DNA from 2 places in the Candidatus Pantoea multigeneris genome. Region 1 is predicted to be linked to the other one. Evidence: predicted binding sites of a transcription regulator. Region 1 holds the regulator's gene; the other holds the start of a gene.
What was found. The regulator Fur, encoded in region 1, represses iron uptake genes when iron is present. The targets are predictions, from matches to a motif close to ATAATAATGAGAACNACTATCAA.

Region 1 (4,426 bases):
CGGGTTCTAACATCAGGATTATAAAGTTAAATTCAGGTGGGTCGAAAGTCTTCAAACCGATTAACCGCAAAAGTCAGAATATCACCCAATTGCACGCTAGCCCCCCGAAATCGTGGAAGCATGATACCCTAAGGCAAGGTCACAACCGTAAAGAACTTTGCCATGATTTTGAACGCTCGTCTGCAAACTGAACAATCGACTGCTGATTCTCTCCCCATTCTGCTTATTCATGGCCTGTTTGGTAGCCTGGACAACCTCGGCGGCCTGGCACGCGGCCTGAAAAATGATCGTCCACTGATTCAGGTTGATGTGCGTAATCACGGTCTCTCGCCACGAAGCGAAGAGATGAACTACCGCGCCATGGCGCAGGACATGTTCGACACGCTGGACCATCTGGGTATTGATCGGGTTTCCGTCATTGGCCACTCCATGGGTGGAAAGATTGCCATGACCATGAGCGCCATTGCCCCTGAGCGTGTCGAGCAGCTCGTGATGATCGACATTGCGCCAGTGGATTATCAAACCCGACGTCATGATGAAATTTTCGCGGCCATTCGCGCCGTGACAGCGGCAGGTATCGTTTCCCGCAGCGAGGCGGCGCAGTTGATGCGCGAAAGCTTGCCTGAAGAGGGCGTGATTCAGTTCCTGCTGAAGTCGTTCCAGGAGGGGGAGTGGCGCTTCAATGTGCCGGTCCTCTGGGATAACTACAGCACGATTTCTGGCTGGGAGGAGATTCCCGCCTGGCCTGAACCGGCGCTGTTTATTCGTGGCAGTGAATCACCGTATCTGGATAATCGCTACCGAGATGCCCTGTTACGTCAGTTCCCGGCCGCCCATGCGTATGTCATCAGCGGAGCCGGGCACTGGGTTCATGCAGAAAAACCCGAAGCAGTACTGCGTAGCGTGCGGCGATTTTTTGCACTTTAACAGCAATTGCTTGCCGACCAGTGGTTTAGGGTTGGCGTACGCCGCCAGGCTAGAGTATGATGGCGCGCTAAAATTTCAGGCCATGCTCAGTGAGTGGGCCTGAATGATACCTAAATAAACATCGCGCAGTGTGCGCCCATTCAGTTTCACAGAGTCATGGCTAAAGAAAACACTGATCGTACCACGCTCGATCTGTTTGCCGATGAGCGCCGCCCCGGTCGTCCCAAGACCAGCCCGCTTTCGCGCGATGAGCAACTGCGTATCAATAAGCGCAACCAGTTAAAACGCGATAAGGTGCGCGGATTGCGCCGTGTCGAACTTAAACTGAACAGTGAAGCCGTTGAAGCACTGAACACCCTTGCTGAGCTTCGCAACATCAGTCGTAGCGAATTAATTGAACAAATTCTGCTGGCGCAACTCAAAGCAGCGGATGAGTAGAAACCGCACGCAGTAACACAAACCAGGGGCTGATAAAGTACCGCCCCTCTCCCCGGTCTGCTATCATTCGCACAATTACGCAGGCATACACATTTATCCCACAATCCGGATGTAAGAGGTTTTTTATCCATGGCAATCGTAGGCATCTTCTTTGGCAGCGATACCGGCAACACTGAAAATATTGCGAAAATGATCCAGAAGCAGCTGGGCAAAGACGTTGCTGACGTGCACGACATCGCTAAAAGTACCAAAGAAGATCTGGAAGGTTACGACATTCTGTTGCTGGGTATTCCTACCTGGTACTACGGCGAAGCCCAGTGTGACTGGGATGACTTCTTCCCAACCCTGGAAGAAGTGGACTGCAACGGCAAACTGGTTGCGCTGTTTGGCTGCGGCGATCAGGAAGATTACGCTGAATACTTCTGTGATGCGTTGGGCACCATCCGTGACATCATCGAACCGAACGGTGCAGTGATTGTCGGCAACTGGCCAACCGAAGGCTACCACTTTGAAGCCTCTAAAGGCCTGGCCGATGACAAACACTTCCTCGGTCTGTGCATCGATGAAGATCGCCAGCCAGAATTGACTAACCAGCGCGTTGACGGCTGGGTGAAGCAAATCAAAGATGAACTGCAGTTAGACGCGATTATTAACGCCTGATGTGCATTTTCTATCAATGTGAGCGCTGGCTCACATTGATGGAAAGGAAACAGCGATAGAAATAATAGCCACACGTTTTTTATTTTCACCTGCAACACTGTACAATACCCACAACGGTCATCCGCCTATTCTCCTCCTGGATTGCAGGACAGCGGAACAACCGACATCTGATGCTCCACCTCTGGCTCAAGACTCTTCGCCTTACAGCCTGTGTTGATTTATCCGGTGTTCGGGTTTTCATTTTGCTGCGTCGGTTCTATAATGAGACGCAAATGAGAATAGCGCGTGACCAACATTCAAGGCCAAGCGCCACAAAGTGACTCGCTAAGTAACAGGACAATATCCGCATGACTGACAACAACTCCGCATTGAAGAAGGCAGGCCTGAAAGTCACGCTTCCACGACTGAAAATTCTGGAAGTGCTTCAGGAACCTGCATGCCATCATGTCAGTGCGGAAGATTTGTACAAACGTCTGATCGATATCGGCGAAGAGATTGGCCTCGCAACCGTATATCGCGTTCTTAACCAATTCGACGATGCTGGCATTGTCACCCGTCACAACTTTGAAGGTGGCAAGTCTGTTTTCGAACTGACTCAGCAGCAGCACCACGATCACCTGATCTGCCTGGACTGCGGTAAAGTGATTGAGTTCAGCGATGAATCCATCGAGACTCGCCAGAAAGATATCGCGACGCGTCACGGTATTAAACTGACCAACCACAGCCTGTACCTGTATGGTCACTGTGCGTCTGGTGACTGCCGTGAAGATGAAACACTGCACAACGATTAATCTTTGATGCAGTAAAAAACCCGCCACTTCGGCGGGTTTTTTTTATCTCTTTAGACCACTCGGGTCTCTTGCAGGTAGCGCCAGCGCGGCACGCGTGAACTAAAATCCAGCACCGCAACAGCGATGCGGCTGTGGCTTTCACCATTCATCATCTGTATTTCGCGGTATTGCACCGTCACTTCTTTTTCGTGCGCTGAAATCAAACGATGCTCGCAGGTTGCAATGCGCATGCCCTCTCTCGCCCCTTGCAGACGGCGAAACAGCGCTTCAGTATCATTGAAATTTAACGCCGCACCTTGTGGTGTCACCATGGTAAATTCCGGGTGAAAGTGCGAGAGAAACAGTGACATAGCATCTGAATCGTTGGAGTGATTAAAAATTTGTTCGATCAGTTGGTGCAACTCCACAACACTATGGCGAGCTTCCTGAGCAAGAGATGTCATTTTCCTTACGACTTCCTGTTATGAATGAACTTTATGGCTCCCAGCCTACCGAAATCTTGCCTGTTTGCCTCAGAGAATACCTAAATTGCTTGAATATCAGACAACGCCCATCATGCAGATAAAAAAAACGCCTGAAATCAGGCGTTTTTTTCATTCAGCGATTACTCGCCCGCTTTTGCCCAGGTATCACGCAGGCCAACCGTACGGTTGAACACCAGATGACCGGGCTTGCTGTAGACGCTGTCGGCACAGAAGTAGCCTTCGCGTTCGAACTGGTAAGGTGCGCTGGCTACCGCATCAGCCAGGCTCGCCTCAACGAAGCCCTGCTTGATCTGCAGAGAATCAGGGTTGATCGCGGTGAGGAAGTCCTCTTCCGCACCCGGATTCGGTACGCTAAACAGACGGTCGTACAGACGAATTTCTGCTGGCAGCGCATGCTGCGCTGAAACCCAGTGGATCACACCTTTCACTTTGCGTCCGTCAGCCGGATCTTTGCTCAGCGTATCGAGATCAACCGAGCAGTACACCGTAGTGATATTGCCTGCGTCATCTTTCTCAACGCGATCGGCACGGATCACGTAAGCATTACGCAGACGCACTTCCTTGCCCAGCACCAGACGTTTGTACTGTTTGTTGGCTTCTTCACGGAAATCCGCGCGATCAATCCACACTTCATGGCTGAATGGCACTTCACGCGTACCCATTTCTGGTTTATTAGGATGGTTAGGCATCGTAATAATTTCGGCGTGATCGGCTGGCAGGTTTTCCAGTACCACTTTGATCGGATCGATAACGGCCATAGCACGCGGTGCATTTTCGTTGAGATCGTCACGAATGCAGGACTCCAGCGACGCCATCTCTACGATGTTGTCCTGTTTAGTCACACCAATGCGGCGGCAAAACTCACGAATAGAGGCTGCGCTGTACCCACGGCGACGCAGACCAGAAACGGTCAGCATACGTGGATCGTCCCAGCTCTCGACCACATTTTCGCTCACCAGCTGCGTCAGCTTGCGCTTCGACATCACGGCGTATTCGAGGTTAAGACGAGAGAACTCGTACTGACGCGGGTGCACCGGAATCGTGATGTTATCCAGCACCCAGTCATACAGGCGGCGGTTATCCTGGAATTCCAGCGTACACAGCGAGTGCGTAATGCCTTCCAGC
Region 2 (4,426 bases), on a different contig from region 1:
TCGATCTCTTCGGCGGCAATCTTCTCGCCGCCACGGTTAATCTGATCTTTCTCGCGGCCTTGAACAGTGATGTTACCGGCTGCGTTGATCTCGATCAGATCGCCCGAGCAGTAGAACCCTTCGCTGTCAAAGCTGCTGGCGTTGTGTGCTGGGCTGTTAAAGTAGCCACGGAAAGTGTAAGGCCCGCGTGTCATCAGGCGGCCTGTGGTGCCTTCCGGCAGTGGATGACCATTTTCATCGGCAACCCAGACTTCATCATCCGGGGAGATTGGACGCCCTTGGGTGGTCAGGATGGTCTGCTCATCGTCATCAAAACGCGTGTAGTTGACCAGCCCTTCCGCCATACCGAACACCTGCTGTAGCTGGCAGCCCATTTCACTCTGGATGCGGCGTGCAACGCTTTCACTCAGCTTCGCGCCGCCAACCTGGATGCGTTGTAATGAAGCCAGCTGTGCATTGCTGCCCCACTCGGCGATGGTCTGTAACCACAGGCTCACCGCAGGTGGGACCAGGCCGGTATCCGTTACCTGATGTTTTTCGATCAGTGGGAAACAGAGTGTTGCGCTCGGGTCGGCCGCAAGGATCACCTGGCCGCCGGCATAGAATACGCCCAGCGAACCTGGTGAACTCATGGCAAAGTTGTGCGCAGCGGGCAGGGCAATCAGATAGCGCGTATCGGCATTAATCAGGCAGATATCGTCACTGGCACGAATGCTGTAATAGTAGTCATTGTGCGTACGAGGGATCAGTTTTGGTGTGCCGGTACTGCCACCTGAAAGCTGGAAAAAGGCCACTTCATCCGCTGGCGTTGGTGTTGCAATGTAGCCCGTCGCGGTTTCTGTTTTCAGTGTTTCCAGTGCGTTTTCATGTTCACCATCATTACGCAGGATCACGCTGTGGATGGCCGGTGCAGCCTGGCACAGCGTATCGATAAAGCTGTTGTCCTGGAAAAGAGCATGCTGGCGGTCGGCAATCAGCAGCGTAGGGGCAATCTGACTGGCATAGGCGGTCAATTCGGTGCGCTGGTGGCTGAACAGCGCATACACAGCGGCAACCCCTAATTTGAACAGCGCAAACTGCGTCACGTAGAGATCGGCTACGTTGCCTAACTGCACCAAAGCAGTATCGCCGTGCTTAACACCACGACGCAGCAGCGCAGCGGCGAGATTGTCGCTCTGCTCTGCCATCTGGCGATAACTCAGCACCAGATCGCCATCAACGACGGCGGTAGCATCATTGGTTTTATGGCGCTCAAGGATGTCGGTCAGCGGTAAATCCAGCCAGTAACCTTTTTCACGGTAGCGTGCGGCGAGGTCATCTGGCCAGCGAGTGTAGGGAACAGTCATGAGTTTTCCTTTATTGCAATCCAAAGGCGCGCAGCATGGTATCGAGTTTTACGCCCGTTTCACGCCATTCAGATTCTGGCTGTGAGTCAGCCACAATGCCTGCGCCGGCAAACAGTCTGACGCGATTGCCGTGTACGGTGCCACAGCGGATAGTCACTACCCACTCACCGTTGCCTTCGGCATCACACCAGCCGACAATGCCGCCAAACAGTTGGCGTTCGAACGGCTCAAGCTGCTGAATCAACTGCATAGCCTGCTGATGCGGGAAACCGCTTAATGCAGGCGTTGGATGCAGCAAGCAGGCCAGTGATAGCGCATTGTCTTGTGGGTCTTTGGCGGTGCCATCAATTTGAGTTGCCAGGTGCCATAGCGTTGCCGTGGTGATCAGCTCCGGCGTATAAGGCACAGAAAGCTGGCTACTGCGCGGCTGCAATACATCACGCATGGCATCGGTCACTAGCTTATGCTCGTGGCGATCTTTGCCTGAGTTCATCAGCGTTTCACCGGAAGCGCGGTCGCTGGCTTCATCTTTTTCCCGCCGTGCCGAACCGGCTAACGGGCATGAGCTGAATGCGGCTCCCTGCTTACGAATCATTAATTCCGGGCTGGCACCTAACAGCACGCCTCCCTGCGGTAATGGCAGGTGGAAGTGATAGCTGTTCGGGTTTTGAGCCAGCACACGCTGCATCAGCGCTGCGCTGTCGACCGGATTCTGCGTGACGATGTCCATTAAGCGCGACAACACCACTTTCTCTGGCTCGCCACGTTTGATGGTTGCGACGGCATCAGCCACCATGCCGGTAAAGCGATCGTGCTCCGGCACGGCGGTTCTCCGCGTGACTTCGGGCAACGGCGCATGATTTACCGGCAGGCCTGCCAGCAGATCGGCACGGTTGAACTTGCGCGAAGACTCGGGAATAAACAGAGCCGCCGGTTCGTTAACATCAAAAGGAATCGCCCCAACCACAACCGGGTTTTCGATTCCTTGCTGCTTTGCAGCAGCGAAATGTTGACGCAATTGTTGCTGGAAGTTTCCTTGTAACAACGCCCCATCCGTGACCGGATTGGTTAACGTCGTGAAACAACCTTGTGTGGCAATACTTTGCCAGGGAGAGGTAAAAACAAACCCACGGCAGAGCGTGGAATAATCCTGTAGCCAGGCATTTTCAAACGTTGAAGTGTCCACCATAATCACATCCATTGAATGATAAGTTAATTAATAATGATTATCATTTTTATTGTGGTTCTGTAAGCTACGACGAACCGTATTTGGTGTCAACAAAGCGCAGTGATTTTCTCTGCGTTTGCCCGGCAATTCAGCGCAATCCGTGTATGCCTTGTCCCGATAAAACGATGGAATAATCTTATGTTTAAACGTAGTTTTCTGGCGATCTGTGCCACGCTTTTGTTTTGTCTACAGTTGGTTAGCCAAAATGCCTGGGCCGAGGGTTCCTGGCCGCGTACCCTTGAAGGCACGAATGGCAAAATTACCCTGCAAAAAGCACCACAACGTATCGTTTCTACCAGTGTGACTCTGACGGGCTCACTGCTGGCGATTGATGCACCGGTGATTGCCAGCGGCGCAACGGCACCGAACAGTCGCTTATCCGACGATCAGGGTTTCTTCCGCCAGTGGGGCGATGTGGCGAAGCAGCGCCATGTAAAACGGTTATACATTGGCGAGCCGAATGCGGAAGCGGTGGCGGCAGAAGCGCCCGACTTAATTCTGGTCAGCGCGACCGGCAATGACTCCGCGCTGAAGCTGGTTGATCAACTGTCGGCGATTGCGCCGGTATTGGTGGTGAACTATGACGATAAGAGCTGGCAACAGGTGGTCACAGAGTTAGGGGCAGCCACTGGGCATGAAGCCGAGGCTGCTGCAAAGGTCAAAGCTTTTGATGCGCGTGAAGCCGCACTGAAGCAGAAGCTGAAGCTACCGCCGCAGCCGGTTTCTGCGATGGTCTGGAACGGCAATGGTCGCGCGGTAAATCTGTGGACTGGCGAATCCGCTCAGGGGCAGTTACTGCAACAGTTGGGCTTCACGCTTGCTACTCCGCCTGCGAACTTGCAGGAAGGCCATAGCATGGGCAAGCGCAAGGATATCATCCAGCTTTCTGGTGAGAATATGGCCAGCGGGCTGAATGGAAAAACCTGGCTGCTGTTTGCCGCTGAGCCGCCGCAGGTCGCGAATGACGTGCTGAAAAATCCGTTTGTCTCCCAGACGGCTGCCGTGCAGCAAAAACAGGTTTATGCCCTGGGAGCGGATACTTTCCGTCTCGATTACTACAGCGCCAGTCATCTGCTGGATCGGCTCGAGCAGCTGTTTGTGAAGTAACATTTGATAGTGCGATGGGCTGACTCAACAGCCCATCACGCACAATCGGCGCAGGGAGTGCTCCGTTGTGTAAATTTCTTTATTCCTCCTCATGTTGCCCGCTAGCCGTGTTACCATACGGCGCAGAAAAATCCGATAACACGTCTCATTATCACACTGTTTTCAGGGTCGTTAACGCTATGCGCCAGCTTCGCGTAATGGCAGGCACAGGGATGCTGCTGTTACTTCTCATTGCTCTCAGTTTGATGCTGGGAGCCAAACCCATTCCTCTTGATCAGGTGTGGCACGCGCTCTCCGGCAACTGCAACAGCGCCGATTGCATCATCGTGCGTGATGCGCGTTTGCCGCGTACTTTGGCAGGCCTGTTAGCTGGCGTTTCGCTCGGCCTGGCTGGCGCGTTGATGCAAAGCCTGACGCGCAACCCGTTGGCCGACCCCGGTATTCTCGGGCTGAATGCTGGTGCCAGTTTCGCTGTTGTGCTGGGCATCGCACTGTTTGGTGCCGATTCGCCAGCAGGCTGGCTGGGTTTTGCTTTTAGTGGCGCGCTGATCGCGGCATTACTGGTGGCATTAACCGGCGCAATGGGCGGAGGACGAGTGAATCCGGTACGGCTCACCCTCGCAGGTGTTGCGCTTGGTGCGGTACTGGAAGGGCTGACGTCTGGCCTGTCCCTGATGAACCCAGATATTTACGATCATCTGCGCTTCTGGCAGAGCGGTTCGCTGGATATCCGCGATTTCACTGT

Region 2: a site for Fur is predicted at 2,563-2,585, ahead of F3J40_RS13580 (isochorismate synthase). Genes of this name have one in related genera too.

What each region holds. Positions count from the first base shown of each region.
Region 1 is NZ_VWXF01000006.1:190,893-195,318, forward strand. It holds gene ybfF (esterase) at 163-927, shown strand; gene ybfE (LexA regulated protein) at 1,084-1,365, shown strand; gene fldA (flavodoxin FldA) at 1,495-2,025, shown strand; gene fur (ferric iron uptake transcriptional regulator) at 2,373-2,816, shown strand; gene F3J40_RS15410 (hypothetical protein) at 2,867-3,259, opposite strand; gene glnS (glutamine--tRNA ligase) at 3,421-4,426, opposite strand, start outside.
Region 2 is NZ_VWXF01000005.1:178,788-183,213, reverse strand. It holds gene F3J40_RS13585 ((2,3-dihydroxybenzoyl)adenylate synthase) at 1-1,346, opposite strand, end outside; gene F3J40_RS13580 (isochorismate synthase) at 1,357-2,535, opposite strand; gene fepB (Fe2+-enterobactin ABC transporter substrate-binding protein) at 2,713-3,681, shown strand; gene fepD (Fe(3+)-siderophore ABC transporter permease) at 3,861-4,426, shown strand, end outside.